DNA from 4 places in the Kitasatospora sp. NPDC058444 genome. Region 2 is predicted to be linked to each of the others. Evidence: riboswitches for the same ligand, from Rfam matches in the RefSeq annotation. Region 2 holds a riboswitch; each other region holds the start of a gene.
The links. A riboswitch is a leader RNA that binds a small molecule or an ion and turns the genes downstream of it on or off. The one in region 2 is predicted to bind cyclic di-AMP.

Region 1 (7,314 bases), on a different contig from region 2:
GTCGGGGCTGGTTCGGCCCGGCTGGGTGCCACCGGACCGGGGAACGGGCGGGCGGGGTGGGGGTGCGGGGGTAGGTTCGGGGTGTGACGACGAATGCTGTGCCGACGGGGACTCCGGGCGCGAAGTTGATCCTGCTGACCACCACCCACCGGGTGGCTCCCGGCCTGCTGGCGTGGCCGGCGTGGGAGGCGTTGCGGTCGGCGGGGCGGGTGCTGGTGGGGGACGAGGGGCATCCGCAGGTGGCGGCGGTGCGGCAGGCCGGGGTGGCGGTGGAGGCGGTGCCGGCCGGGTCGGCGCCCGCGTTGGCGAGGCTGCTGACCGGGCAGCCCGCCGGGGCCGGGCCGATCGTGTGGCTGGGCAGTCCGGACGGGGATCCGGGGCTGACGGACGCGCTGGCGCGGCTCGCGGTGGAGCACGCCGGTGAGGTGCCGGAGATCGAGGTGCTGCCCGGCTCGTACGACCTGCCGGGGTCGCGGCTGCTGGACCTGGTGACGGTGATGGACCGGCTGCGCTCCCCGGGCGGCTGCCCCTGGGACGCCGAGCAGACGCACGAGAGCCTGGTGAAGTACCTGGTCGAGGAGGCGTACGAGCTGGTCGAGGCGATCGAGGAGGGGGATCGGGAGACCCTGCGCGAGGAGCTGGGCGACGTCCTGCTTCAGGTGTTCTTCCACGCCCGGATCGCCGAGGAGCACCCGACCGAGCCGTTCACCGTCGACGACGTGGCCGGGGACATCGTCGAGAAGCTGATGTACCGGCACCCGCACGTGTTCGGGGACGTCGAGGCCGCGGGTGCCGCCGAGGTGGAGGCGAACTGGGAGCAGCTGAAGGCGGCCGAGAAGGCGGACCGTGAGTCGGTGCTGGACGGCGTGCCGGCCGGGCTGCCCGCGCTGGCGTACACGGCGAAGCTGGTGTCCCGGGTGCGCCGGTCGGGCTTCACGGGGGTGCCGGACGAGCCGTACGTGCTGCCGGCCGAGCTGACCGCCGAGTCGGCGGGCCGGCTGCTGCTCGCCGTGGCGCAGCGGGCGCACGACGCCGGGGTGGACGTGGACGCGGCGCTGCGCTCGGCCGCGCGCGGTTACCGGGACGCGGTGCGCGCGGCCGAAGGCCTCAAGCCCGACGGAGAGCCCGACGGGGAGTCGGCCGGGGAAGCGGACGAGGCGTAGGCGCTCAGGCCGCCGTGGCGGTGGGCTCCGCCTGCCGCTGCGGCGGGACGAGCTCGCCGATGGCCTCGCCGACGAGGACGACGAGTTCGGCGAGCCGCTCCAGGTCGAGGTGGTCGGGCAGTTCGGCGAGCGAGATGATCCGCTCGCCGCCCGGGCCGGCGACGGCGAACAGGTCGATCGGTCCGAGGTGCTTCTCGGCGGTGTCGACGAGGGCGGCGACGTCGCTGGGGCGGCGGATGTCGCCGCAGACGCCGACGACGGGGCAGCCCGGCCGGTCGAGTTCGGTGGCGAGGTCCTCGGCGATGCCGACGTACTGGTCGGCGATCAGCATTCCGGCGGCGCCGGCCGCGGCGAACCGGCGGGCGAGGCCCGCGCCCGAACCGCCGTCGAGGACCGCGATGACGACGACTGACCCGCTGACCCGCATGGCCTGCTCCTCCCTGTGGGCGACACCGCACCGGCGCCCACGCGTACTGCGGAGGATCGTAGGCACGTCCTGACCCTCCGCAACAGGGATTACCCCTCAGGTGACCAGGCTCACGCCCGTCCCGTGGCCAAGAGTCGGCCAAGAGCCGTCCACGGAAAGCTCATTGACCGTCCACGGACAGTCCATGAGCCGTCCACGGACGGTTCATGGCCGGCGGTCGGTCGTCCACGGAGTGTCGGCGCGGCGGCCGCGGTCCGTCGCACCGGATACGGTCGGTCCATGCCAGCTCAGCCCGACCCCGCCCGGCCCGCCGCCACGCCGTCCGACACCCCTGCCGACGCCTCCGCCGACACCCCTGTCGACGCCACCGCCCCGCAGCTGTTCACCTGGGAGTTCGCCTCCGACCCGTACCCCGCCTACGCCTGGCTGCGCGAGCACGCCCCGGTGCACCGCACCACGCTGCCGAGCGGGGTGGAGGCCTGGCTGGTGACCAGGTACGCGGACGCCCGGCAGGCGCTCGCGGACAGCCGGCTGTCGAAGAACCCGGCGTACCACAGCGAGCAGGCGCACCGCACCGGCCGGGTCGGCATCCCGGGGGAGCGGCAGGCGGACCTGATGACCCACCTGCTGAACATCGACCCGCCGGACCACACCCGGCTGCGCCGACTGGTGTCGAAGGCGTTCACCCCGCGCCGGGTGGCCGAGTTCGAGCCGCGGGTGCAGCAGCTCACCGACCGGCTGATCGACGGCTTCGCGCAGCGCGGTTCGGCCGACCTGATCCACGAGTTCGCCTTCCCGCTGCCCATCTACGCGATCTGCGACATGCTCGGGGTGCCGGCCGAGGACCAGGACGACTTCCGCGACTGGGCCGGGATGATGATCCGACACGGCGGGGGCCAACGCGGCGGCGTGGGACGGGCGGTGAAGCGGATGCGGGCGTACCTGCTGGAGCTGATCCACCGCAAGCGCGCGGACCTCGGGGACGACCTGATCTCGGGTCTGATCCGGGCCAGTGACCACGGCGAGCACCTGACCGAGAACGAGGCCGCGGCGATGGCCTTCATCCTCCTGTTCGCGGGTTTCGAGACGACCGTGAACCTGATCGGCAACGGCACCTACGCCCTGCTGCGCAACCCGGAGCAGCGCCGGCTGCTGCAGGGGTCGGTGGCCCGCGGGGAGAGTGCGCTGCTGGAGACCGGGATCGAGGAACTCCTGCGCTACGACGGGCCGGTGGAGCTGGCGACCTGGCGGTTCGCGACCCGTCCGCTGACCATCGGCGGGGTGGACATCCCGGTCGGCGACCCGGTGCTGGTGGTGCTCGCCGCGGCGGACCGCGACCCGGCCCGGTTCGCGGACGAGAACACCCTGGACCTGGCCCGGACGGACAATCCGCACCTGGGCTTCGGGCACGGCATCCACTACTGCATCGGCGCTCCGCTCGCCCGGCTGGAGGGCCGTGCCGCGCTGGCCACGCTGCTTTCCCGGCTGCCCGATCTGCGACTCGCGGAAAGCCCGGAGAACCTGCGGTGGCGCGGCGGTCTGATCATGCGTGGCCTGCGCGAACTCCCGGTGGAATTCAGCCCGGAGAGCCGCTCTCCGCACGCTCCTCCGCACGTCCCGGGAGCGCCCGCGACACGCTGACGGCGCTGACGGAAGGTCGCGAACCGCCTGCCGACGAGGGTGTGAACACCCATCAATCCGGACATAACACCGCCGTTGGTAGGCGATCGACCACGGGCCGTAATTGTCATGTGATATCGACGATATGAGCTTGTGATTGGTCTGAAGATCTGTCTACTCTCCCTGGAGTTCGCAGCTGCGGACCTCGTACGCGGAACGCCGAGTCCTGCCCGCCGCGCCACGGGAAACCGACCAGAACCCTGGGCAGGGGCGGGGGAACCAGGTTTGTTGCCGTCTCCCCACGGCTTGGGGTGAAGCCGCCCGAGCGGAATCGTTTCCGCATACGGCGGCCGGGCCACCTCCCGGTCCGAACCCGACAGCTCACCTCGCAGGCGTGCGGAGAGGGACCTCTTCATGCTGTTCGTTGGAACTGGCCGTCACCGTCGTCGCACCCAGGCCGAGAAGGCCATCGCCGTCGCCGGTGTGGCCGGCGTCGGACTCGCGATGCCGCTCCTCACCGCCACCGGCGCCTCCGCCGCCCCGGCCTCCACCTGGGATTCCGTCGCCCAGTGCGAGAGCGGCGGCAACTGGAGCATCAACACCGGCAACGGCTTCTACGGCGGCCTCCAGTTCACCTCCAGCACCTGGAAGGCGTACGGCGGCACCGCCTACGCGCCGCAGGCCAACCAGGCCAGCAAGGCCCAGCAGATCTCGGTCGCCGAGAAGGTGCTGGCCTCGCAGGGGCCGGGCGCCTGGCCGGTCTGCTCCCAGAAGGCCGGCCTGACCAAGGGCGGCGCCCCGGCCGCGGTCGACACCTCCTCGGACGCCAAGCCGCAGTCCGCCCCCAAGCAGCAGACCCCGAAGCCGGCCGCCAAGCCGGCCGAGAAGCCGGTCGCGCAGCAGCCCGCCGCCCAGAAGCAGGCCCAGAAGCCGGTTCAGAAGCCCGCCGCGCAGCCGGTCCAGCAGGTCGCCCCGCAGCAGCAGGCGCAGCCGCAGACCCCGGGCTTCTCCGGCAAGGCCGGCTGGGACGCCGACGCCAAGGTGTTCTGGTACCAGAACAACGGCGCCTGGTACTGGACCAGCCACCAGAGCGTCTACCAGCAGTACGCCGGCCAGGCCGCCGCCCAGCCGCAGTACGCCCCGCAGGCCGCGCAGTCGGCCCCGCAGGCCACCGGCCACGACTACACCGTCCGCGCCGGTGACACCCTGTCGACCATCGCCACCGCCCAGGGCGTGTCCGGCGGCTGGAACGCGCTGTACGAGCAGAACCACGCCACCGTCGGTGGCGACCCGAACCTGATCATGCCCGGCCAGGTGCTGCACCTCGGCTGAGCCGGCCCGCCCGACGCCGGCCCGCCCGACGCCGGCCCGCCCGACGCCGGCCCGCCCGGCGCCGACGCCGCCTCACCCCGCCGTCCGAAGGGGGCCGGTCCTACCGGTCCCCTTCGTCCGCATTCGCCCGCTCCGGTGGGACAAGCTGGGACAAGCAGGTGAACTACCGGTGGGTAGTGGGGCCACACGCTGAGACGGAACCGAGGCGGACGTGGCCCCGGGAGCCCGGGCGGTTAGGCTCTGGTCGTAACGACTCCGCAATCGTCCTGCTGACAGCACCACCGTCAGACCGGACCCTGCTTCCGCAAGGAGATGCCTCGTGCCGTCCATCGATGTCGTCGTAGCCCGTGAGATCCTCGACTCGCGCGGCAACCCCACGGTCGAGGTCGAGGTCGGCCTCGACGACGGCAGCACGGGTCGTGCCGCTGTCCCGTCGGGTGCCTCCACCGGTGCCTTCGAGGCGCTGGAGCTGCGCGACGGCGACAAGAACCGCTACTTCGGCAAGGGCGTCGAGAAGGCCGTCCTGGCCGTCATCGAGCAGATCGGCCCGGAGCTGGTCGGCTACGACGCCACCGAGCAGCGCCTGATCGACCAGGCCATGCTGGACCTGGACGCCACCCCGGACAAGTCCTCGCTCGGCGCCAACGCCATCCTGGGCGTCTCGCTGGCCGTCGCGCACGCCGCCTCCGAGGCCAGCGACCTGCCGCTGTTCCGCTACCTGGGCGGCCCGAACGCGCACGTCCTGCCGGTCCCGATGATGAACATCCTCAACGGCGGGTCGCACGCGGACTCCAACGTCGACATCCAGGAGTTCATGATCGCCCCGATCGGCGCGGAGTCCTTCTCCGAGGCCGTCCGCTGGGGCGTCGAGGTCTACCACACGCTCAAGGGCGTGCTGAAGGAGCGCGGCCTGTCCACCGGTCTGGGCGACGAGGGCGGCTTCGCCCCGAACCTGGACTCCAACCGCGAGGCCCTGGACCTCATCGTCGAGGCCATCCAGAAGGCCGGCTACGAGCCCGGCCGTGACGTCGCGCTGGCCCTGGACGTCGCCTCCTCCGAGTTCTACGAGGACGGCGCCTACCAGTTCGAGGGCAAGGACCTCACCTCCGCCGAGCTCATCGAGTACTACGCCGAGCTGGTCGCCGCCTACCCGCTGGTCTCCATCGAGGACCCGCTGGACGAGTCCGACTGGGACGGCTGGAAGGCCATGACCGACAAGCTGGGCGACAAGGTCCAGCTGGTCGGCGACGACCTGTTCGTCACCAACCCGGCCCGCCTGGCCCGCGGCATCGAGACCGGCACCGCCAACGCGCTGCTGGTGAAGGTGAACCAGATCGGCTCGCTGACCGAGACCCTGGACGCCGTCGAGCTGGCCCAGCGCAACGGCTACCGCTGCATGATGTCGCACCGCTCCGGCGAGACCGAGGACGTCACCATCGCCGACCTGGCCGTCGCCACCAACTGCGGCCAGATCAAGACCGGTGCCCCGGCCCGCTCCGAGCGCGTCGCCAAGTACAACCAGCTGCTGCGCATCGAGGAGATCCTCGACGACGCCGCCGAGTACGCCGGTCGCGGCGCCTTCCCGCGCTTCCGCTCCGCGGAGTAGCCGGCACAGCGGGCGCGAGGCCCGAGCACTGCGCTCACGAGGGCCGGGCGCCCGGCGCACGAGGCCCGAGCGCCCCGCGCACGAGGCCTGAGCGCTCCCGGTAGCGCACGCCTGACCGGTGCCCCGCCGTTCACCCCGTAGGGTGGACGGCGGGGCACCGTCGCGACCAGGAGGGGATACGGGAGATGGCTGGCTGGAGGATCCCGGGCTTGGCGGCCCGGCCCCGGTTCACGAGCCGGGCGACCGTCCTCGTCCTGGTGCTCTGCTCGCTGGTGGCGATCCTCGCCTACCCGACGCGGCAGTTCATCTCCCAGCGCGCCGAGATCTCCGCCCAGCGGGCGAAGGCCGACCACGCGCGCCAGCAGGTCGAGCAGCTGCGCCGGGAGAAGGCCCGCTGGCAGGACCCGGAGTACGTCAAGGCGCAGGCCCGCGCCCGGCTGCACTACGCGGTGCCGGGGGAGACCCCGTACATCGCGGTGGACCCGGCCGGCCAGGCCTCCGCCCAGCCCTCCTCGTCCGCGGCCGGCGCGGCCTCCTCCGCGAACCCGGCCTCCGGCAACCCGGCCGCCGCGAACCAGGCTTCCGGCAAGCCGGCCTCCGCGGGCCCCGCCGGCCGGACGACGGCGGCCAAGCCCTGGTACGCCAGCATCTGGGACTCGGTGGACGCCGCCGACACCGCGGCGGCGGCCCCCGTCGACCCCCTTCCCCTTCCCCTCCCACCGTCCCCCGTTGGAGACACCTCCCCCCATGACCACTGAGAACCACCCCACCGTCTCCGACGCCGACGTCGCGGCCATCGCCGCCCAGCTCGGCCGGGTGCCGCGCGGCCTGCGCGGCGTGGCGCACCGCTGCCCCTGCGGCAACCCGGACGTCGTCGAGACGGCCCCCCGACTGCCGGACGGCACGCCGTTCCCCACGCTCTACTACCTGACCTGCCCCAAGGCCGCCTCGCTGATCGGCACCCTGGAGGCGGAGGGCGTGATGAAGGACCAGAGCGCCCGGCTCGCCGAGGACCCGGAGCTGGCGGCCGCCTACCAGAAGGCGCATGAGGACTACATCGCCCGGCGCGACGCGATCGAGGTGCTGGAGGGCTTCCCGAGCGCCGGCGGCATGCCGGACCGGGTGAAGTGCCTGCACGTGCTGGTCGGCCACTCGCTGGCGGCCGG
Region 2 (7,314 bases):
ACCATCGCCACCAGGTTGTAGCCGCCGGTCACCGAGTAGACCTCGCTGACGCCGTCGATGGCGGCGATGGACTCGGCGATCTCCGGGATGCGGTCGACACTGGTCTTGATCAGGACGATGGCGGTGATCACAGTCGGGCTCCTTTGTGAGGTGCCGCCAGCGTATCGGGCGTCAGCCGGGGCGTCGCGGGGGGTGGCGAACCACGGTGCAGCCGTAGAGGAACCCGGTCGAGAAGCCGATCACGTGGACCAGGTACGCCACCCCGGGCCCGGCCGAGTGCACCGACCACCACTGCAGGGCGAACCAGAGGCCGAGCACCAGCCAGGCGGGGAAGCGCAGCGGCAGGAAGCACAGCAGCGGGACGAGGGTGGTCACCCGGGCCCGGGGGTGGAGGCGCAGATAGGCGCCGAGGGCGGCGGAGATCGCCCCGGAGGCCCCGATGAGCACCCGGGTGGAGTTCGGCGAGTGCGCCTCGGCGAGCGCGAAGCCGTACGTGGTCAGGCTGCCGGCGGCCAGGTAGAAGAGGGCGTACCGGGCCCGGCCCAGCCGCCGTTCGACGGTGGGGCCGAAGACCTGGAGGAAGAGCAGGTTCCCCAGCAGGTGGAGCCAGCCGGCGTGCAGGAAGAGCCCGGTGAGGACGGACAGGGCCGGGTGCTTGCCCGGGGTCGCGGCGGCCGGGCAGCCGGGGACGGGGTCGGGGGCCTCGGCCAGCTGTCCGGCGGTCAGCGGCCGTCCGGCCAGCACCTCGGCCGGGACGGCGCCCCAGCGCTGCTCGTACCGCTGCTCCGCGCAGACCCGGGCCTGGCCGCTGCCGTACAGCGGGTTGAGCCCGGCGGCCGGGCCGAGCAGGAAGACCAGGGTGTTGAGGGCGATCAGGGCGTAGCTGACCGCCGGGACGGTCGCCGCCGGGCTGCCGCCCCGGGCGGCGGTGTGGTCGGGGACCGCGAACGCCATGCGGCCAAGCATCCCTCCGGGCACCGCAGGTGACACGGCGGTTTACGGCAGGTGGACTAGCCGAGGTGTTCGGGCGACCGGTGGTCGCGACGGTTGCCCCAGGCAATAGGCTTGGGGCGGGCATTCCCGCCTCCCGCCGCCGATGCCGGGGCTCCGGGGGGAGCGCCTAGCCCACCCAGGGACCACCCGAGAGGATCCCCGATGACCGTCCCCGCTCTGACTGCCGAGACGCGCTGGCGCTGCACCCTGTGCGGCAACCTCACCCGCTTCGACGTGACCCGCACCGCGCGGGTGACCGAGTTCCTGCACTTCGACCTGGCCGGCGAGTCCAAGGTCGAGGAGACCGAGGTGCTGAGCGAAACCATCGAGTCGGTGCGCTGCCGCTGGTGCAACGCGGTGGACCAGGTCGAGCTGGTGGCCCGCCCGGGCGCCGAGGGGGAGCAGGCCCCCGCCGAGCAGGGCTGATCCCCGCCGCCGCGGCGGGTGGGTGCCCGGCGCACCCGCCCGCGCCGCGAGGGACAATGCAGAACAACAAGACGCACGGAGCGTGACGACGGGGGGCGGTCGCGGCCGTGCCCCGCTGGACCAGGATCGGAGCCGAGGACGTGGTGGACGCAGCGAAGGAGCCCGGCGAAGCCCAGGGGCTTCAGCCCGCTGCGGCCGAGGCCCGGGCCGAGGCGGCCGGAGCGCCGGACGACTCCTCCGAGCCCGCGGCGGAGCGCGCCGTCGAGAAGCTCGACCGGCCGCTGCCGGAGGGCGTGCGCCGGCGTGTGGTCGGGCTGGCCTCGGACGCGCTCAGCGGGCTGCCGTCGGGCGAGCTTCCGCAGAGCCTGCGTCAGTACGTCAAGTTCACCCCGGCGCGGCGGGCCAAGTACGCGGCCACCGCGCTGGCGGCGGCCCTGGAGGCGGAGCCGGCCTTCCGGGTGCGGATAGCGGAGCGGCTGCGCCTCGGGCAGCCGGACCTGGTGAAGGCGCTGGAGTCGGGCACCGTTCCGAGCGCCGCCGATCCGATGGACGTCGCGGCCGCCGCCTACCTGGTGCGTTCGGCGGGCTGGAGCCGGCTGGTGGCCGAGGCCGGCGAGGAGGCCGAGCGGGCCGGTGCCGAGGACGCGGCCGCGGAGGCGGCCCGGCTGGTGGAGAAGCTGCAGGCCGAGCTGGCCGAGGTGCGGGCCTCCGCGCGGGTGGACCTGGACCGGCAGCGGGCCGAGTCCGACGGGGTCCGCAAGGAGGCGGAGTCGCTGCGCAAGAAGGTGCGGTCGCTGGAGAGCGACACCCGCCGGGCGCAGGCCGAGACGCGCCGGGTGGCCGGCGAGCTGGAGGCCCTGAAGGCGCAGGCGGCGGCCGAGCGCGGTGCGGCCGAGACCGAGGCGCGCAGACTCAGGCACCGGGTCTCGGAGCTGGAGACCGCGGCCGAGCAGGGCCGCCGGTCGGCCCGCGAGGGGCGCAGCGTCGAGGACATGCGGCTGCGGCTGCTGCTGGACACCGTGCTGCAGTCGGCCCAGGGGCTCCAGCGGGAGCTGGCGCTGCCGGTCTCCCAGATCCGCCCGGCGGACCTGGTGGAGGCGGTGGTGCCGGGGGCGGCCTCGCCGCACGACGTGGCCCGGCGGGGGCTGGCCGAGGACGATCCGGCGCTGCTGGACCAGCTGCTGGCGATCCCCCAGGTGCACCTGGTGGTGGACGGCTACAACGTGACCAAGACCGGCTATCCGACGCTGCCGCTGGAGCAGCAGCGGATCCGGCTGCTGGGCGGGCTGGCGATGCTGGCGCAGCGCACCCAGGCGGAGGTCACCTGCGTGTTCGACGGGCAGGACCTGGACGTCCCGGTGATCATGGCGCCGCCGCGCGGGGTCCGGGTGCGGTTCAGCCGGACCGGGGAGACGGCCGACGAGCTGATCCGCCGTCTGGTGCGGGCCGAGCCGCAGGGCCGTCCGGTGGTGGTGGTGTCCACCGACCGGGAGGTCGCGGAGGGCGTGCGGAAGGCGGGCGCGCGCCCCGTGGCATCGGTGCTGCTGCTGAACCGGCTGGCGCGCCCCTGACCCCGGCCGGCCGTGCGACGCCTGCTCAGGAGCGTGTCCGGGGCGGTGTGCCGGTCCCGTGAATTCGGTGTGCGGACCGGAGTTCACGCCTTCGGGGGAGTGGCAAAACGGATAGATCTTCACTAGGGTCTGGCGTCAAACCTATTTTCCGGAATCTCATCCCATCAGGTGAGTCCGATGAAGAAGGAGCCGGTCCCTTGGCCTCCCACCGCCGTCCCAAGCAGCCGAGCCGCGCGCGGATCTCCGTGCTCACCGCTGCCGCTGCGACCGCGGTCGCCCTCTCCGCCCAGGTGGCCGCGCACGCCGCGCCGCAGCCGAACAAGTCGGACGTCAAGGCGCAGATCGACCAGCTCCAGGAGGAGCAGGAGCAGGCGGCGGAGAAGTACAACGGCGCCAAGGAGCGGGCCGACCAGCTGCGCAAGCAGGCCGACCAGCTGCAGGACCAGGTGGCCCGCAGCCAGGAGCAGATGACCCAGCTCCAGGGCGGCCTCGCCGAGGTGGCGGGCGAGCAGTACCGCTCCGGCGGCATCGACCCGTCCGTCCAGCTGATGCTCTCCTCCGACCCGTCCGGCTACCTGGAGAAGGCCTCCACCGTCCAGCAGGCCAGCACCAGCCAGGCCGAGGCGCTCAAGGGGCTGCTGGACCAGCAGCGCCGGCTGGACCAGGAGAAGGCCGAGGCGGCCGCCGTGCTCGCCTCGCTGGACACCACCACCAAGGACCTGAACCAGGCCAAGGCGGACGTCAACACCAAGCTGAAGACCGCCCAGGACCTGCTGAACTCGCTGAGCGCCGCCGACCGCGCCGCGCTGAAGGCCCAGCAGGCGCAGGACGACCGCGCCTCGCGGGGCAGCGATCGGGTCGACCTCGGCAGCCTGCCGCCGGCCAGTGGCTACGCGGGCGTGGCGGTGTCCAAGGCGATGGGCAAGCAGGGCTCGCCGTACGTGTGGGGCGCCACCGGCTCGACCACCTTCGACTGCTCGGGCCTGATGGTCTGGGCGTACGGGCAGGCCGGCGTCTCGCTGCCGCGCACCTCGCAGGAGCAGGGCCACTACGGCACCCGGGTGCCGTCGCTGGACCAGGCCCAGCCGGGCGACCTGGTGATCTACGGCTCCGACATGCACCACGTCGGGATGTACATCGGCAACGGCATGGTGGTCCACGCGCCGCACACCGGTGACGTGGTGAAGGTGATGAAGGCCGACGCGATGTCGATCAACACCATCCGCCGGGTCTGACGGTCCGACACGCCCGCGGGGCTCCTCCGGGGCCTGTGAAAAGCGCCACCCCTCCGACGGGGTGGCGTTCGGCTTCGCGTGCCCTTTCGCGACCACATGCTGAGAATCGATCAGCCTTGCGTGCGCCAGTGGTCACCATCGGTCATATTCACAAAAGAACTTGGGAAATCTTCGGTCTTTTTTCTGACAAGGATTTGAACGGATCACGGTTCAGTTACTAGGGTCGTGCTCTGAACCACCGCACTGTCGATCGCCCAGCCAGGGTGGCGGCGGTGGTTACCGCCGAGTTCGCGAGGCAGCGGGGCAGGTCGAAGCGACTGCCCGACAGGGGAGCCCAGTGGTCGGGGGCGCTGCGGAGCGGAGCCGGGGAACCACGTTCCTCCGGGGTGAATCGGCGCCAGGTCGGCCGTTGGAACGGCCGTGAGGCGCCGTAGGGCATGCTTCCGGCCCGAACCCGTCAGCTCACCCGGTAGGCGGACGTAGGAAGAAGGAGTCCGCCTTCGTGGCGTCCCATCGTCGTCCCAAGCCCGCAGGCCGCGCCCGGGTCTCGATCCTGACCGGTGTCGCCGCAGCCGCCGTCGTCCTGTCCGCGCAAGGCGCCCACGCCGACCCGCAGCCGACCAAGGAACAGGTCAAGGGGCAGGTCGACCAGCTCAACGAGCAGGCCGAGGTCGCGACCGAGAACTACAACGCCGCCCAGGCCAAGCAGCAGGAGCTGGAGAAGCAGGTCTCCGGCCTCCAGGACCAGGTGGCCCGTCAGCAGGCCCAGGTCACCGAGCTCCAGGGCGGCCTGGCCGAGATCGCCGGCGAGCAGTACCGCAACGGGGGCATCTCCCCGACCGTCCAGCTGATGTTCTCCTCCAGCCCGGACACCTTCCTCAGCCAGGCCGGCGCGCTGAACCAGGCCGGCAGCACCCAGAAGGGTCAGCTGAAGGAGCTCCAGGAGCAGCAGCGCAAGCTCGACCAGGACCGCAACGAGGCCCAGGGCAAGCTCGCCGAGCTGGAGTCGACCACCCAGCAGCTGAAGGCCTCCAAGGACGAGGTCCAGGGCAAGCTGAAGGCGGCCCAGGACCTGCTCAACACGCTGACCGAGCAGGAGCGCCAGGCGCTGCGCCAGGCCGAGGAGAAGGCCGCGGCGGACGCCAAGGCCAAGGCCGACGCCGCCGCCCAGGCCCAGCAGCAGGCCGACCGCGCCTCGCGCGACAACAGCCGCGGCGACCTCTCCGCCCCGTCGACCACCGCTCCGACGACCACCGCTCCGGTGAAGGTGGCCCCCGGCAGCTCGCGTGGTTCCGCCGCTCTCGCGGCCGCCGCGTCCAAGGTCGGCAGCCCGTACGTGTGGGGCGCCACCGGCCCGGGCTCCTTCGACTGCTCCGGCCTGATGGTCTGGGCGTACAACCAGGCCGGCGTGTCGCTGCCGCGCACCTCGCAGGCGCAGGCCTCGGCCGGCACCCGGATCGGCTCGGACATCTCCCAGGCCCAGCCCGGCGACCTGCTGATCTTCTACAGCGACGCCCACCACGTCGGCATCTACGCCGGCAACGGCCAGGTGCTGCACGCTCCCAAGCCGGGTGCGTCGGTGCGCTACGAGGCGGTCACCAACATGCCGCTGACCTCCGTCGTGCGGGTCTGATCCCCGCTCGGACGCTTCCAGGCCCGGTCTCCCCCAGGGGAGGCCGGGCCTGCGGCATTTCCGGGGCTTTCCCGCGGCTTCTTCCCGGGGCTTCCTCCCGGGGCTTTCCCCGCGAGTCGATCTGATGTCCGATAAGGGGTCGAATATTCGGGTTGGTGAGGGTTTGGACTCGCCTGCCCGGACTCGCTAACGTCTGCCACCGGACTCCCGCTCGACGGCCGCCCCTCCCGGTGCGGCGGCGGGGGCCCACCGCAGGATTGGAGCCGCTGCCGCCATGCCCGTGCACCGCCGTTCCCAACTGCTCACCCGGGCGCTGGTGCTGACCGCGGCCGCCGCCACCGCCCTGGGCGTGGCCGCCGGAGGCAGTGCCCAGGCCGCCCCCGGCAGCCCGGACCCGGGCGACCGCCAGGACGTCAAGACGCAGGTGGAGCAGCTGTACGACGAGGCCGAGCAGGCGTCCGAGAGGTTCAACGCGGCGCAGGAGGCCCAGCGGCGGCTCCAGGGCGAGACCACGATCCTCCAGGGCGAGATCGCGCTGGCCCAGGACCAGCTCAACGAGCTGCGCGGCGACCTGGCGACGGTGGCCGGGGCCGAGTACCGCGGCGGCGGGATGACCCAGACGGCCCAGCTGATCCTCTCCTCCGACCCGGAGGGCTACCTGGCCCGCGCCCGCACCCTGGACCAGGCCGCCACGCGTCAGCAGGAGACCCTGCACGAGCTGGTCACCCGGCAGCGCCGGCTCGACCAGCGCCGCACCGAGGCGGCCGGCAAGCTCGCCGAGCTGGACGAGACCCGCCGCTCGCTCGCCGACAGCAAGCAGCAGGTCCAGCAGCGGCTGGCCAAGGCGCAGAAGCTGCTGAACGGTCTGGGCGCCGCCGAGCGGACCCGGCTGACGGTGCAGGACGCCCGGGACGCCGAGCGGCGCGCCACCCGGGGCACCGACCGGCTGGACCTCGGCACCGCCCCGCCCGCCTCCGAGCGCGGGGCCGCCGCGCTGGCCGCCGCGGTGCGGATGATCGGCTCCCCGTACGTCTACGGGGCCACCGGCCCGCACGCGTTCGACTGCTCCGGTCTGATGTACTACAGCTGGCGGCAGGCCGGAGTGACCCTGCCGCGCACCTCGCAGGCCCAGGCGCACGCCGGGCAGCGGATCAGCCTGTCCGAAGCGCGACCGGGAGACCTGGTGATCTTCTACCGGGACATGCACCACGTCGGCATGTACGCCGGCGGCGGCGTGATCGTGCACGCTCCCCGCCCGGGCGCCAAGGTCCGCTACGAGAGCGTCACCGCCATGCCGGTCACCGGGGTGGTCCGGCTCTGAACGCCCCGCCGTCCGGCCCCGCCGGCCCCGAGGAGATACCCCGCCCCCGCCGGACGCTGTCCCGGCGGGGCGCGCTGCTGCTCGCGGCCGGCGGGCTGACCCAGCTGTCGCTGCCCTCGGCCGCCCCGGCGGCGC
Region 3 (7,314 bases), on a different contig from region 2:
TGGACGTCACCGACGAAGCGGCGGTGCGGGACTGGCTGGCCGGTTTCGGGGAGCTCGCGGAGGAGGAGCGGCTGGCCGCGTACGAGGCGCTGGTGCCGGCCGGCTGGCTGGACGAGCCGGACGAGCAGGGCTGGGGCCCGGGCCGGGTGCTGTCGGTCGGCATGGCCACGGACGGCGCCCGGCGGCTGCTGGAGCAGGGCCTGATGCGGCGCAGCTACCGCAACCTGGCCGAGCTGACCGCCCAGGGGCGGCCGATGCCGGACGAACTGGCCGGGGACTTCGGGCAGTTCGAGGAGGCGGCGGTCGACGCGGCGCTCGACCTGTTCGGCGGCTGGACGGTGCCGGGGCTGCCGCGGCTGCTGGTGACGGAGTTCCCGGAGCTGGCGCCGGAGCCGGGCCAGGAGGAGATCGAGGCGTACCTGGCGCAGCTGCCCGCCGAGGAGTGAGACCTCGCACGAAGGCCCCCGGCCCGTCGAGGACGGTTTCCGGGGGCCTTCGTGCGAGTGCGTCGCGCCCTGCGCCTCTGCGGGGTGCGCCGGGCTCTTTCGCGGGTCGGTCAGGGGTTGAGGCCGCGCTGCTGGAGCCAGGGCTCCGGGTCGACCGGGGCGCCGCCGCCGGGGCGGACCTCCATGTGCAGGTGCGGGCCGGTGACGTTGCCGGTCGCGCCGACCTTGCCGATCTGCTGGCCGGAGGCGACCTTGCCGGAGCCCTTGGTGATCGAGGAGAGGTGGCAGTACCAGATCTCGGTGCCGTCGGGCAGGGTCTCGACGATCCGGTAGCCGTACGAGCCGGCCCAGCCGGCCGAGGTGATGGTGCCCTGGCCGAGCGCGTAGACCGGGGTGCCGGTGTCGGCGGCGAAGTCCAGGCCGGTGTGCAGGTTGGCCCAGTAGCGGGCGCTCTGGCCGTAGTGGGCGGAGAGCCGGTAGTCCTGCACCGGGAGGGTGAGGGCGGCGGCCTTGGCCCGCTCGGCCTCCTCGGCGGCGCGCTTGGCCTCGGCCTCCTTGGCGGCGGCCTTGGCCTCCGCCTCCTGGGCGGCCTGGAGCCGGGCGGTCTCCTCGGCGGCGGTGCGCTGACTGTCGGCCTGGTGCTGGATGCGGGCGGCGAGCGCGAGGCCGGGGTCGGCGGAGAGGGCGACCGGGGTCTCGTCCGGGGCCTCGACGGCGGGGGCGGCGGCCGGGGTCGCCGAGGCGAAGCCGGTGGCGCCCAGGGTGGCGGCGACGGCGGTGACGCCGAGCAGCGGGGAGGCTCCGCGGGTCTGACGCGGCATCCGGTGGCGGTTGGTCTCGACCTCTGCGGCGAAGCCCTCCGGGCCGAAGGCCTCGGGGCGGTCCGTGCCGGGGTGGTCGAGGAGCTGGGTACCGGCTGCGAAGCCGGCCGGGTGTGCCGGGGTGTGCGTCGACGCCACGGAGGCGCGCTCCTTTCCTTCCTTCGCGCCTACCGGGTTAGCTGACGGGTTCGGAGCAGGAAGGTCTCCTACGGCCGGGCCGGGGCCCTGCCGATTCACCCCAAGGAACGTGGTTCCCCGGCTCCCTGACCTGCCCGGGGGCGGGTCGGCGGGATTAGGCGACGGCGCACGGTGCCGTCTGGGTACGGCGTTGACAACCGCGCTGCGTTATCAAACGTTAATCCTAGGAGGCTCTGATTCCAAGCCATCCGTTCGGAGCAGCCTAGGGCAAAGTGATCGGACGTCAACGAACGACACCACCGAACGGCCTCCCGTACACACTCCCATCTGAGTACCGCTACTCATGTGCGCCCCGTCGAGGCGGTCGCATCCTGACGCCATGAGCGCACACATGCAGACCCGCACCACGGCCGCGTACCACGTCCAGGCCGTCCTCTCCTTCGCCCTGTCGGGCACCGCCCTCGCCGCCGGGATCGCCTACCTGCCGGTCGGCGGCTGGACCAGGGCCTTCCTCGGGCTCGGCCTCCTCTACACCGTCACCTCCGCGTTCACCCTGGCGAAGGTGATCCGGGACCGGCAGGAGTCCAACGAGGTGGTCACCCGGGTGGACCAGGCCCGACTGGAGAAGCTGCTCAGCGAGCACGACCCGTTCAAGGTGGAGGGAGTGTGACCCGAGCCGGGGACTGTGACCCGAGCCGCGGCCGATCGCTTGACGGCTAAGGCTATTAGCCTTAGCTTTATGGCTATCGGCACTCACCGCCGACGCCCCGCACCGGCGGCCCGAGGAGGACCACCATGAACGGCACCATCACCCCGAGCACCCAGTACCTGACCGTCCCCGGCGGCCGGATCGCCTTCGACGACACCCGGCAGGGCCACGGCACCCCCGTCGTCCTGCTCCCGGGCATGCTCGACAGCCGGGCCGCGTACCGGCACCTGCGCCCGCTGCTCGTCGCCGCCGGCCACCGCGTCGTCACCATGGACCTGCGGGGCTTCGGCGAGTCCTCCGTCGCATGGGACGACTACAGCCCCGCCGCCGTCGCCGGCGACGTCCTCGCCCTGCTCGACCACCTCGGCATCGAGCGCGCCGTCCTCGCCGGGAACTCCTACACCGGGGCGACCGTCGTCAAGGCCGCCGGGGACGCGCCCGAGCGGGTCGCCGGGATCGTGCTGCTCGACGCCTTCGTCGAGAGCCCGCCGCCGGGCGCCCTGATGCGCGCCGTCATGGGCCTGATGGGGGTCTCCCTCGTCCACTGGCCGGCCTCCTGGGGCTTCTACCTGCGCCGGATGGCCTTCCCCGGCGCCAAGCCCGCCGACTTCGACGCGTACGTGGACGGACTGGTCGCCGCGCTGCGCACCCCGGGGCGCAAGGCCGCCGTCCGCGGGCAGGTCCACGGCGACTCGGCGCCGGTCGGCTGGACGGCCGCGGTGCGGTGCCCGGCCCTGGTGGTCATGGGCAGCAAGGACCCCGACTTCCCGAAGCCGGAACTCGTCGCCGACCGGCAGGCCGCCGCGCTCGGCGCGCGGAAGGCGATGATCGAGGGGTCCGGGCACTACCCGATGGCCGACAACCCGACGGCCACCGCGGACGCCCTGCTGCCGTTCCTCGCCGAGCTCGGCTGAGCCCGACCCTCCGCCCCGCCCCACACCGCCCGATCCACCCGACGCCGTACGTACGGAGAGCCCGAACCCATGCCCCGCGTAGGACTGACCCCCGAGCAGGTCGTCGACCACGCCCTCGCCCTCATCGACGAGCAGGGCGCCGAGGCCCTCACCCTGGCCTCCGTCGCCACCCGGGCCGGGGTCGCCACCCCCTCGCTGTACAAACACGTCAGCGGCGGCCTGGCCGAACTGCGGCGGCTGATCGCCGTCCGGGTCACCGGGGACCTGGCCGAACGGCTGGCCGCGGCGGCCGTCGGACGCAGCGGGGACGACGCCGTCGCCGCCGTCATGCGCGCCTACCACGCGTACGCCACCGAGTACCCGCACCGCTACAGCGCCCTCCCCCAGGCCCCCCAGCCCGACGACGAGCTGGCCCACGCGGCCGCCCGGCTCGTCGGCGTGATCGTCGCCGTGCTCCGGGAGTACGGCCTCGAAGGCTCCGAGGCGATCCACGCCGCCCGCACCGTCCGCTCCCTCGCCCACGGCTTCGCCGCCCTCACCACCGCGGGCGCCTTCCAGCTCGCCGAGGACCTCGCCACCACCCACGACCGCGTCATCGCCACCCTCACCACCGGCCTCCGCGCCTGGCCCGCGTAGCAGGACGGCCGGGGAGGGGTCGGAGCGCGAGGAGGAAGGGCCGGGGGCCGCGAGCAGGCCGGCCCAGGAAGAAGGACGGCCCTCGGAGGAGACCGGCCCACAAGGAAGAAGGGTCAGGCGGAGGTTGGCCCGCCGAGGAGGCCGGCCCGGCGGCCCGGTGCCGGGGCGCCGCCGCCGCTCCCGCACCGGGCGGCACCCCTTCGGCGACACCGTGCACACAGGCCCCACACATCGCGGAACGCGACCGGGCCCCCCGGCTCGATTCCGACGCTCCCCGCAGTCGCCGGTCGGGCCGCTCCGTGGCTCGTCAGGCGGAGGGATCGCGGTCGAACGAGTCCCGATTGACGCCGAATTGACTCGATATTGACGAGATCCGGTCACTTGGCGAGATCCGTTCACACCTTCGTAGGATCATCACCCTAGAATTCGCGGCGTGACGATGACTCAGTGGTCCGTAACGGCAACCGGCGTGCTCGCCGTCCTCGCCCTCGTGGCCGCCGCGCGGTACCGCGCCGTGTCCGTCACCCAGCGCCGCCGCGCCGACCGGCTGCACGGCGAACTCCTCACCCTCCAGGAACAGCTGGCCACCGAACTCTCCCGCCGCGGCGAGGACCTCGCCGCCGTCCAGCAGGAGCAGGAGCACACCGCCTCCACCCAGCGGGCCTTCCTCAGCGTCGCCCGCCGGATCCTGGTGATGGCCCACGACCAGCAGGCGCTGCTGGACGAGATGGAACGCACCCACGACGACCCGGCCCTGCTGGAGGGCCTGCTCAAGGCCGACCACGCGGCCGCCCAACAGGCCCGGCTGGCCCAGACCCTGGCCGTGCTGTGCGGCGCGCGGGCCGGCCGGCACTGGCCGGAACCGGTCTCCCTGGAGGACGTCGTCCGGGGCGCCCAGTCGCGCATCCTGCCGTTCCAGCGCGTGGTGGTGCGCAGCCGGACCGAGACCGCGGTGGTCGGTGCCGCCGCCGAGGCGCTGATCCACGCGATCGCCGAGCTGCTGGACAACGCCACCCGCTACTCCCCGCCCAGCACCCAGGTGTTCGTCACCCTGATGCCGGTGCACAACGGCGCCGTCATCGAGATCGACGACGGCGGCGTCGGCATGCCGGAACAGGCCGTCGCCAAGGCCGCGGCCGCGCTGGCCGGCGGCAGCACGCTGGAGGTCTCCCGGCTGGGCGAGGTGCCGCAGCTGGGCCTGGCCGCGGTCGGCCGGCTCGCCGAGCAGTACGGCTTCCGGGTCACGCTCAGCTCGGCGCCCTCGCCGTACGGCGGCGTGCGCGTCGTCCTGCTGCTGCCCAACGCGCTGCTCACCGAGCCGCTGCCGCCCACCGTCCCCGGCCTCGGGCCGGACGACCGGGCGTTCAACCCCGGCCCCCGACCGGCCTCTCCCGCCGATCACCCCCTGCTGGAGACCCCGCCGTCCGGCCGGCACGCCGCCACCGGCGACACCCCTCCCCCGCTGCCCCGCCGGAGCCACCGGCGCAACCGCACGGGCCGCCCCGCCCAGCACGCCGCTCCCCCACCGCAGCCCGCGCCGCCGTACCGCTCGGCCCGGGACGCCCAGGCGTTCATGGCGATGTTCCAGGCCGGGACCGCCAGCGGCCGTTCCGCCGTGCGGGCCCAGGCCCAGTCCGACCCTTCCCTTCCCGCTTCCCCCCGACTTCCCCAGCGCTCCGGAGAGTTCCATGACCACCACCCCTGATCTCGGCTGGCTGCTCGCCGACATCATCGCCGTCCCGCAGGTCCAGCACGCCGTCGTCGTCTCCAACGACGGCCTGGAGATCGGCCGCAGCGCCGGCATCGCCCGCGACGACGCCGAACGGCTCGCCGCCGCCTGCTCCGGACTTCAGTCGCTGGCCCGCGGCGTCGCGACGGGCTTCGGCGGGCCGGGCAGCGCCACCCGCCAGATCATCATCGAGTACGGCGGCGGCTACCTCTTCGTCGTCGCCGCCGGGGCCGGCGCGCACCTGGCCGTGGTGACGAGCGAGGCGGTCGACGCCGGTCTGGTCGCCTACCAGATGCAGGTCCTGGTCGAGCGGATCGGCACCCACCTCACCAGCCCGCCGCGCGTCGACCACGCGGCGGGGGGCCACCGGTGAGCGGCCCGGTCCGGCCGTACGTCATCACCGGTGGGCGCAGCCGCTCCACCCGGGCCGAGCTGGCCCTGGAGAGCCTGGTCAGCGCGTTACCCGACCCGCCGGACCTGCCCGAGCACCCGCTGCTGAACCGTGAGCACCGGCGCATCCTCGACCTCTGCCACAGCCTGCTGTCCATCGCCGAGGTGGCGGCCCACCTGGGGCTGCCGCTCGGCGTCGTCAAGGTGCTGGTCGGGGACCTGTGGGACCTCGGCGCCGTGCAGGTGCTCCCGCCCGTCCCGCAGGCCGAACGCCTGCCCGCAACCCTTCTGGAAGAGGTGCTCGTTGGCCTCCGCCAACTCCGCTGAAGCCGTCCCCGGGGCCGCCGGTTCCGCCGAGGGGCCGCAGTACCTGCCGTCCTCGGTGCAGGGCGCGGTCAAGATCCTGGTCACCGGACCGTTCGGGGTGGGCAAGACCACCCTGGTCGGCTCGCTGAGCGAGATCACCCCGCTGCGCACCGAGGAGACCATGACCGCGGCCAGCGCGGGCGTCGACGACCTCACCGGGCGCCCCGGCAAGACCACCACCACGGTGGCACTGGACTTCGGCCGGATCACGCTCAACTCGCGGCTCGCGCTGTACCTGTTCGGCACGCCGGGGCAGCAGCGGTTCTGGCCGCTCTGGGACGACCTGTCGCGCGGTGCGCTCGGCGCCATCGCCATGGTCGACCTGCGCCGCCCGGACGAGAGCTTCGACGTGCTCGGCCGGCTGGAGGAGCACCGCATCCCGTTCGCGGTCGCGGTCAACACCTTCCCGGACACGCCGAGTTACCCGGAGGAGGAGCTGCGTTCGGCGCTGGACCTGCTGCCGGAGGTGCCGATCCTGCACTGCGACGCGCGCGACCGCCGGCAGTCCTACGACCTGCTGATCGACTTCGTCGACCACCTGCACCGCAGCTCGATCCTGGAGCTCCAGGGATGACCGCCCCCGAACCCCCCGGTGCTCCCACCTGCCCGGTCGCCCACGGCGCCGGCCTGCCCGGCGGCGTGCCGGGCCAGCCCGGCGGCGTGCCCGGCGGCGTGCCCGGGGGCGTGCCCGGCGGGCTGCCCGTGGGCGTCCCGCTGACCCCGCTGTACGGCCCGGCCGTCGCCGAGGACCCGCACGGCCTGTACGCCCGGCTGCGCGAGCGCTACGGTCCGGTCGCGCCGATCGAGCTGGAGCCCGGGGTCGAGGCCTGGCTCGTCCTCGGCTACGCCGAACTGCTCGAACTCACCCGCAACGAGGCGCTGTTCTCCAAGGACTCGCGCCGCTGGCGGGTGCCCGCCGAGGGCCGGCTGGCGGCCGACTCCCGGCTGCTGCCGATGACCTCCTGGCGGCCCACCCTGCTCAACCTGGACGGCGCCGAGCACCAGCGGCTGCGCCGCGCCGTCTCGGACACCCTCGCCCAGATCGACCACCGCCAGCTGCGCGGCACCACCGAGGCCGCCGCCAACGGGCTGATCGACGGCTGGGGCCCGGACGGCACCGCCGACCTGGTCGCCCAGTACGCGCGCCGACTGCCGCTGCTGGTCT
Region 4 (7,314 bases), on a different contig from region 2:
CCACGCCGAGGCACTCGACGTCCTCACCCGGCTGCTCGACCCGGTCGTGCTCGTCCACGCCCCCGACGTCCGCCCGCTCGCCCTGGACCGCTACGGCCTGGTCCTGCGCCTGGACCACCCGCACGGCCACCGCGACGTCCGCCTGGTCTTCCCCGAACCGGCCCGGGACACCGACGACTTCGGCCACCGGATGCACGATCTGCTGGCCGCCGCCCAGTACGGACTGCCGGTCCACCGTCGCTGAACCCCTGGCGCGCCGCACCACCACCCGCACCGCCACACCGCCACACCGCTGAACGCCACACCGCCCGGTCACCGCTCGACCGCGTCCTCCAGCACCACCCGCCCGATCCGCGCGTACAGCTCCGGCCGCCACCGGCGCACCGCGAGCGCCAGCCCGATCCCGCCCGCGAACACCCCGATCACCAGGAACGGGATCAGCCGGAACAGCAGCGTGTGCGCCGCCGCCCCGGCCGCGGTGTCCTTGTTGAGCACCAGCAGCACCACCACCCCGGCCATCGCCACCCCGCCCACCAACGGCGCGACCAGCGTCCGGAACCAGTGCGCCGTCTCCGGATGCCGCCCCCGCACGTGGAAGTACCCGACCACGGCGAAGGAGCAGAGCGTCTGCACGACCAGGATCGCCATCGTCCCGAGCAGCGCCAGCAGCGTGTACAGGTGCGCGTACGGGTCCATCCCGGCCGCCAGGAACCCCGCCACCAGCCCCACCGCGATCACCGACTGCACCACCGAGGCGACGTGCGGCGAGCCGTGCCGCGCATGGGTGCGGCCGAGCGCCGGGTGCAGCAGCCCCTCTCGGCCGATCGCGTACAGGTACCGGGCCGCGCACTGGTGGAAGGCCATCGCGCAGGCGAACGACCCGGTGACGACCAGCCATTGGAACACCGTCACCGCCCAGGCGCCCAGGTGCACGCCGAGCGGGTCGAAGAACAGGCTGTTGCCCTCCTTGCCCGGCACCGCCCCGCTCGCCACCGCGACCGCCTGCTCGACCCCGTTGCCGGACACGATCATCCAGGACACGAAGACGTAGAGCAGCCCGACGCCGACCACCGACACCATCGTCGCCCGCGGCACCACCCGCTTGGGATCGCGGGACTCCTCGCCGTACATCGCGGTGGACTCGAACCCCACCCAGGACCAGAACGCGAAGAACAGTCCGAGCCCGGCCGCCGAAGCGCCCGAACTCCCCACCCCCTTCAGCGCGTTCAGCGGGTTCAGGGACCGGACCAGGAGCCCGTCCGGCCCGCCGCCGGAGCACAGCACCGCCAGCGAGACCGCACTCAGCACCCCGATCTCCAGCACCAGCGCGACCCCGAGCACCCTGGCCGTCAGGTGCAGGTCGAACCAGCCCATCACACCGATCACCGCCGCCCCGAACAGCGCGTACCAGCCCCAGCCCAGGTCCACCCCCAGCTGCGAACGGACCAGCCCGCGCAGCGAGTACGCGAAGAAGCCGAGCGCCGCGGCCTCGGTGACGACGTACGCGAGCACCGCGAGCAGCCCCGAGGCCATCCCGACCACCCGGCCCAGCCCGTGCGAGACGTAGCCGTAGAACGCGCCGGCCGCGGTGATGTGACGGGCCATCGCCACGTACCCGACCGAGAACACCGTCAGCACCACCGTCGCCACGATGTACGCGGCGGGCGCGCCGGCACCGTTGCCCTGCCCGACGATGATCGGCAGGTTGCCGGTCATCGCGGTGATCGGGGCGGCGGTGGCGAGCGCCATGAACACCACGCCGACCAGGCCGACCGAGTCCGCCTTCAGCCGGTCGACGCCGCCCGTCCCGGGCCGCTCCCGCCCTGCCGTCTCCCCCGCCACGTCCCCGCTCCGGACCGCCATCCGGCCTCCTCGCCTCGCGGACGCGCGCGACCGCCGGACCGGCCGGGCGCTGACCGTCCGCCAGCATGGCGCGCCGACGACCCCCGCGCGGCCCGCGAAAACCCGCCGGAGCAGCCGGGTTGACGCCGCGTTCGACCGTTCGAACGACGCTCCGGAGCCGGCCGAACGAGCTCGCGGACCGGCCGAACCGGCCCGGCCGAACCGGCCCGGCCGAACCGGCGCGGCCACGGCCGGGCCCACAGCCGGACAGCGGCCGGAAACGGGAGCGGCCGGCCCGGCCGCGCGAGGAGGTCCTCGTGCGGCCGGGCCGGCCTGGGCGTGTCCCGCGCCCATGTCCGCCGTGCGGCGATCACCCGGTCGAGCGGTCACCCGACATGACCATCCCGGAGGATCGATTCGCCCCGCAGCAGCGGTGGTTCCGGAAACCCTCGGGGCTCAGTGGCCCTGGGTCAGAGCGCGACGCCGTGGGCGCGCAGGTAGGTGACCGGGTTGATGTCCGAGCCGTACTCCGAGCCGTTGCGGATCTCGAAGTGCAGGTGCGGGCCGGTCACGTTGCCGGTGGCGCCGGAGAGGCCGATCTGCTGGCCGACGGTGACGGTCTGACCGATCTTCACACCGATCGAGGAGAGGTGCGCGTACTCGGCGTAGTGGCCGTCGGCGAGCTTGATCTCGACCTCGTTGCCGTAGGCACCGCCGTTGCCGGCCTTGACCACGACACCGTTGGCGACGGCGCGCAGCGGGGTGCCGGTGGAGGCGACGAAGTCCTGGCCGGTGTGGTGGCCGGAGGCCCACATGGAGCCGGCCACGCCGTAGGCGGTGCCGAGCTTCGGGTTGGCCAGCGGGGCGACGAAGCCGGAGGTGGCGGCGGCGACCGGAGTGGCGGTCACGACCGGGGCCGGAGCGGCGACCTGCACCTGGGTCTGGAGCTGGGCGGACGGCTTGGCGGCCTCGGTCTTCACCTGGACCTGGGCCTGCGGCGCGGCGGCCTGGGTCGCCGGGGCGGCCGGCTTGGCCGGAGCGGTCGGCTTGGCCGGAGCCGCGGGCTTGGCCGGAGCGGCGTCGGCGGACGGCGCGGCGGCGTGGCCCGGCAGCGCGAGCTGCTGGCCCGGGAAGATCAGGTCGGGGTTGGCACCGACGACCGAGCGGTTCTGCTCGAACAGCGCGTGCCAGCCGCCCTCGACGTTCTTGGCGTCGGCGATCTTGGACAGGGTGTCGCCGCTGACGACGCGGTAGCTCTCCTGCGCGGCCTGGGCGGCCGGGGCAGCGGCCTGCGCGACCGGGGCGGCCGGGGCGGTGTGGGCCTGGGCGCTCACCGCGGTGATGAGCGGGAGGGCGAAGGAGACACCGGTGACGGCGGTGGCGATGCCGATGCGGGCGGCGCGGGGCAGGGCGATACGACGAGCCTGAGCAGGCATGGAAGTTTCCTCTCCGACGCCTGCGAGGTGAGCTGTCGGGTTCGGGCTGGAGTTGCCCGGCCGCATGCGCGGCTTCACCCCTAGCCGGCCCTGGACGCCCGCGCCCTGAGGCGCGAACTCCGGTCCGGCGACTTACCTGTGGGTCCCCCGCTCCTGCCGTACAGAGTTCGTTTCGAACCACCGGGCAGCGGCAGGACTCGGCGTTCCACCCGGTGGATCCGTCCGGACTGGCCGGGCGGTCGCTGAACTAAAACCCATCCGTTCGGGTGAAGCAATGTCGATCTCTTGAATCGGCAACCATCCCCCCTGCCCCCGTGACCCTCCGCAGGCCGAAGGGCACAGTGCGTACACAATCCATTCACGCCCCGCCACTGATCCACGACCCTGCGCCGAGATCGGCGACACTGCGCAGCCGGCCGTTCACTCAGGGCCGATCGTCAACACACCCACCGGTGACCCTTGTCACGTGCGCCTCGGCAGCGCAGGATTCGCCCGTGGCCACCTCCGAGGCCGGCACCCTGCGCCTGGGCACCGCGCAGGGTCGCTGGGTACTACTGGCGACGGTGCTCGGCTCCAGCATGGCGATGCTCGACGGCACCGTGGTGAACGTCGCCCTGCCCCGGATCGGCGCCGACCTCGGCGCCTCCCTGGCGTCCCTGCAATGGACCCTGAACTCCTATCTGCTCACCCTGGCGGGCCTGATCCTGCTCGGCGGCGCGCTCGGCGACCGGTACGGACGGCGCAAGGTCTTCCTGATCGGCGTGGTCTGGTTCGCCGTCGCCTCCGCGGCCTGCGCCGCCGCACCGAACATCCACGTGCTGATCGCCGCCCGCGCCGTGCAGGGCATCGGCGGGGCGCTGCTCACCCCCGGTTCGCTCGCCATGCTCCAGGCGGTCTTCCACCCCGACGACCGCTCGGCGGCGGTCGGCCTCTGGTCCGGCCTCGGCGGGGTGTCGGCGGCGGTCGGCCCCTTCCTCGGCGGCTGGCTGGTGGACGGCCCCGGCTGGCGCTGGATCTTCCTGCTGAACCTGCCGCTCGCCGCCGCGGTGATCGCGGTCGCCGGCCGGTCGGTGCCGGAGAGCCGGGACGAGACCGCCACCGGCCGCTTCGACGTGCTGGGCGCCGTGCTCGCCGCCCTCGCCCTCGGCGCGATCACCTACGCGCTGACCGCGGCCGGCGAGGGCCTGTCCCCCGCGGTCTGGGTCAGCGGGGTGATCGGGGTGGTGCTCGGCCTCGCCTTCGTGACCGTCGAACGCCGCGCGCCCGAACCGATGCTGCCGCTCGGACTGTTCTCCTCCCGGCTGTTCACCGCGGTGAACCTGGTCACCCTGTGCGTGTACGCGGCGTTCAGCGGCGTCTTCTTCCTGCTGGTGGTGCAGCTCCAGATCGTGTCCGGGTTCTCGCCGCTGGTCTCGGGCTTCGCGCTGGTGCCGATCACCGTGCTGATGCTGCTGCTGTCCGCGCGCGCCGGGCGCCTCGGCAAGCGGATCGGCCCGCGCATCCCGCTGACCGTCGGCCCCCTGCTGTGCGCCGCCGGGGTGCTGCTGATGCTGCGCATCGGCCCCGACTCCTCCTACTGGGTGGACGTGCTGCCCGCCGTCACGGTGATGGGCTGCGGGATGACGCTGCTGGTCGCACCGCTGACGGCGACCGTGCTGGCCGCCGTCGAGGTCCGGCACGCCGGCATCGCCAGCGGGGTCAACAACGCCGCCGCCCGCGCGGCCGGCCTGCTCGCGGTGGCCGCCCTGCCGGCGCTGGCCGGGCTGAGCGGCGACGCCTACCGGGTGCCCTCCTCGGTCGACTCCGCCTTCCACACCGCGATGCTGATCTGCGCGGGCCTCCTGGTGGCCGGCGGGCTGATCGCCTCCGCGACCGTACGGGGCAATGTGCTCGCCCCCGAGGAGCAGCCGGTGGCCGAGCCGAACTGCGACTGGCCGTGCGGCCCCACCACCCCGCCGCTCGACCCGGGCCACGTCCCCACGACGCGCGAGGGCCCCGCCACCGGTTCGGCGGCAGGGCCCCAGGCTCAGAACTGACCGTACGTCAGAGGGTGCGGTCCGTCAGAGAATGTCGGCCGGCGCGTACTTGGCGGCCTCCGGGTAGGCGGCCGCGACGGCCTCCACCTGGCGGACGACCTCGGCGACCTGGGCACCGGCCGCGCCGGTGAAGGACAGCTTGTCGGCCAGCAGCGCGTCCAGCGCGGCCCGGTCCAGCGGGATCCGCTCGTCGGCGGCCAGCCGGTCCAGCAGCTCGTTCTCCCGGGCGCCCGCGCGCATCGCCAGCGCGGAGGCGACGGCGTGCTCCTTGATGACCTCGTGCCCGGTCTCCCGGCCGACGCCCGCGCGCACCGCGCCCATCAGCACCTTGGTGGTGGCGAGGAACGGCAGGTAGCGGTCCAGCTCGGTCTCGATCACGGCGGGGAAGGCGCCGAACTCGTCGAGGACGGTGAGGAAGGTCTCCAGCAGGCCGTCGAAGGCGAAGAACGCGTCCGGCAGCGCGACCCGGCGCACCACCGAGCAGGAGACGTCGCCCTCGTTCCACTGGTCACCGGCCAGCTCGCCGGTCATCGAGGCGTAGCCGCGCAGGATGACGGCGAGGCCGTTGACGCGCTCGCAGGAGCGGGTGTTCATCTTGTGGGGCATCGCGGAGGAGCCGACCTGGCCCTCCTTGAAGCCCTCCGTGACCAGCTCGTGGCCGGCCATCAGGCGGATGGTCTTGGCCAGGCTGGACGGCGCCGCGGCCAGCTGGACGAGGGCGGTGAGCACCTCGAAGTCCAGCGAGCGCGGGTAGACCTGGCCGACGCTGGTCAGCACGTGGTCGAAGCCGAGGTGCCCGGCGACCCGGCGCTCCAGCTCGGCCAGCTTCTCGGTGTCGCCGCCGAGCAGGTCCAGCATGTCCTGGGCGGTGCCGACCGGGCCCTTGATCCCGCGCAGCGGGTAGCGGGCGATCAGCTCCTCCAGGCGACGGAAGGCGACCAGCAGCTCGTCGGTGATCGAGGCGAACCGCTTGCCCAGGGTGGTGGCCTGCGCGGCCACGTTGTGCGAGCGGCCGGCCATGACCAGCTCAGAGTGCTGGGCGGACAGCTTGGCCAGGCGCACCAGCACGGCCACCGTGCGGTCGCGCACGTGCTCCAGGGACTGGCGGATCTGGAGCTGCTCGACGTTCTCGGTCAGGTCCCGGGAGGTCATGCCCTTGTGGATCTGCTCGTGCCCGGCGAGCTCGCTGAACTCCTCGATCCGGGCCTTCACGTCATGGCGGGTGACCCGCTCACGGGCGGCGATCGAGCCGAGGTCGACCTGGTCGATCACCCGCTCGTAGTCGGCGACGGCGCCGGCCGGCACCTCGACGCCGAGGTCCTGCTGGGCCTTCAGGACGGCGAGCCACAGGTGGCGCTCGAGGACCACCTTGTGCTCGGGGGACCACAGCTGGGCCAGGGTCGCCGAGGCGTACCGGGAGGCCAGGACATTGGGGATCTGGGGCTTCGCGCTCACGCTTCGCAAGAGTAACAGCCGAGGTCACGCCGAACGTCGGCGGCTGGGGTAGGCTGGGTCAATTGAGCGCCCTTCATATGGGGCCCCACAGCCTTCTCACCGCAAGGATACCACATCGATGAGCGAACTTCCAGCGGTCGCACAGGACCCCGGCGGCGCCCTCGCCGCGGCCCTGCGCACCGAGCAGGCCCACCTCACCCGGCTCTACGCCCGGCTGGACACCGTGCGCGAGCGGGCCCGCCGCACCGCCGAGGGCGCCCACGACGGAGCCTCCCCCGGCGGCACCCACCAGGCCCGGCTGGAGCGCGAGGTGCGCGCCCGCGAGGCCGCCCGCCGCGCGGCCCGGCTGGACGCGGTCGAGCGCGGCCTGTGCTTCGGCCGGCTCGACGAGCGCGACGGCACCGTCCACTACATCGGCCGCACCGGCCTGACCGACGAGTCGTACGAGCCGCTGCTGCTCGACTGGCGCACCCCGGCCGCCCGCCCCTTCTACACCGCGACCGCCACCCGCCCGGGCCCCGTCGTGCGCCGCCGCCACCTGCACA

Region 1: linked by a shared signal. The riboswitch ahead of ACFWP2_RS30380 (transglycosylase family protein) and the one ahead of ACFWP2_RS01640 (NlpC/P60 family protein) in region 2 are both predicted to bind cyclic di-AMP.
Region 3: linked by a shared signal. The riboswitch ahead of ACFWP2_RS30800 (M23 family metallopeptidase) and the one ahead of ACFWP2_RS01640 (NlpC/P60 family protein) in region 2 are both predicted to bind cyclic di-AMP.
Region 4: linked by a shared signal. The riboswitch ahead of ACFWP2_RS08915 (peptidoglycan DD-metalloendopeptidase family protein) and the one ahead of ACFWP2_RS01640 (NlpC/P60 family protein) in region 2 are both predicted to bind cyclic di-AMP.

Annotation. Positions count from the first base shown of each region.
Region 1 covers NZ_JBHXLL010000038.1:74,791-82,104, forward strand. The annotation lists gene ACFWP2_RS30365 (MazG family protein) at 84-1,163, shown strand; gene ACFWP2_RS30370 (SDR family NAD(P)-dependent oxidoreductase) at 1,168-1,590, opposite strand; gene ACFWP2_RS30375 (cytochrome P450) at 1,870-3,231, shown strand; cyclic di-AMP (ydaO/yuaA leader) riboswitch at 3,451-3,619, shown strand; gene ACFWP2_RS30380 (transglycosylase family protein) at 3,625-4,542, shown strand; gene eno (phosphopyruvate hydratase) at 4,862-6,148, shown strand; gene ACFWP2_RS30390 (septum formation initiator family protein) at 6,334-6,906, shown strand; partial or broken gene ACFWP2_RS30395 (DUF501 domain-containing protein) at 6,878-7,314, shown strand, end outside.
Region 2 covers NZ_JBHXLL010000001.1:350,276-357,589, forward strand. The annotation lists gene ACFWP2_RS01615 (Lrp/AsnC family transcriptional regulator) at 1-131, opposite strand, end outside; gene ACFWP2_RS01620 (rhomboid family intramembrane serine protease) at 172-954, opposite strand; gene ACFWP2_RS01625 (hypothetical protein) at 1,156-1,419, shown strand; gene ACFWP2_RS01630 (NYN domain-containing protein) at 1,563-2,990, shown strand; gene ACFWP2_RS01635 (NlpC/P60 family protein) at 3,188-4,225, shown strand; cyclic di-AMP (ydaO/yuaA leader) riboswitch at 4,564-4,717, shown strand; gene ACFWP2_RS01640 (NlpC/P60 family protein) at 4,728-5,858, shown strand; gene ACFWP2_RS01645 (NlpC/P60 family protein) at 6,133-7,179, shown strand.
Region 3 covers NZ_JBHXLL010000039.1:61,931-69,244, reverse strand. The annotation lists gene ACFWP2_RS30805 (hypothetical protein) at 1-446, shown strand, start outside; gene ACFWP2_RS30800 (M23 family metallopeptidase) at 557-1,405, opposite strand; cyclic di-AMP (ydaO/yuaA leader) riboswitch at 1,418-1,576, opposite strand; gene ACFWP2_RS30795 (YiaA/YiaB family inner membrane protein) at 1,785-2,075, shown strand; gene ACFWP2_RS30790 (alpha/beta fold hydrolase) at 2,201-3,028, shown strand; gene ACFWP2_RS30785 (TetR/AcrR family transcriptional regulator) at 3,098-3,664, shown strand; gene ACFWP2_RS30780 (sensor histidine kinase) at 4,104-5,369, shown strand; gene ACFWP2_RS30775 (roadblock/LC7 domain-containing protein) at 5,353-5,766, shown strand; gene ACFWP2_RS30770 (DUF742 domain-containing protein) at 5,763-6,110, shown strand; gene ACFWP2_RS30765 (ATP/GTP-binding protein) at 6,088-6,723, shown strand; gene ACFWP2_RS30760 (cytochrome P450) at 6,720-7,314, shown strand, end outside.
Region 4 covers NZ_JBHXLL010000005.1:310,782-318,095, forward strand. The annotation lists gene ACFWP2_RS08905 (DUF2470 domain-containing protein) at 1-244, shown strand, start outside; gene ACFWP2_RS08910 (APC family permease) at 313-1,863, opposite strand; gene ACFWP2_RS08915 (peptidoglycan DD-metalloendopeptidase family protein) at 2,313-3,278, opposite strand; cyclic di-AMP (ydaO/yuaA leader) riboswitch at 3,281-3,418, opposite strand; gene ACFWP2_RS08920 (MFS transporter) at 3,773-5,314, shown strand; gene purB (adenylosuccinate lyase) at 5,339-6,769, opposite strand; gene ACFWP2_RS08930 (HelD family protein) at 6,888-7,314, shown strand, end outside.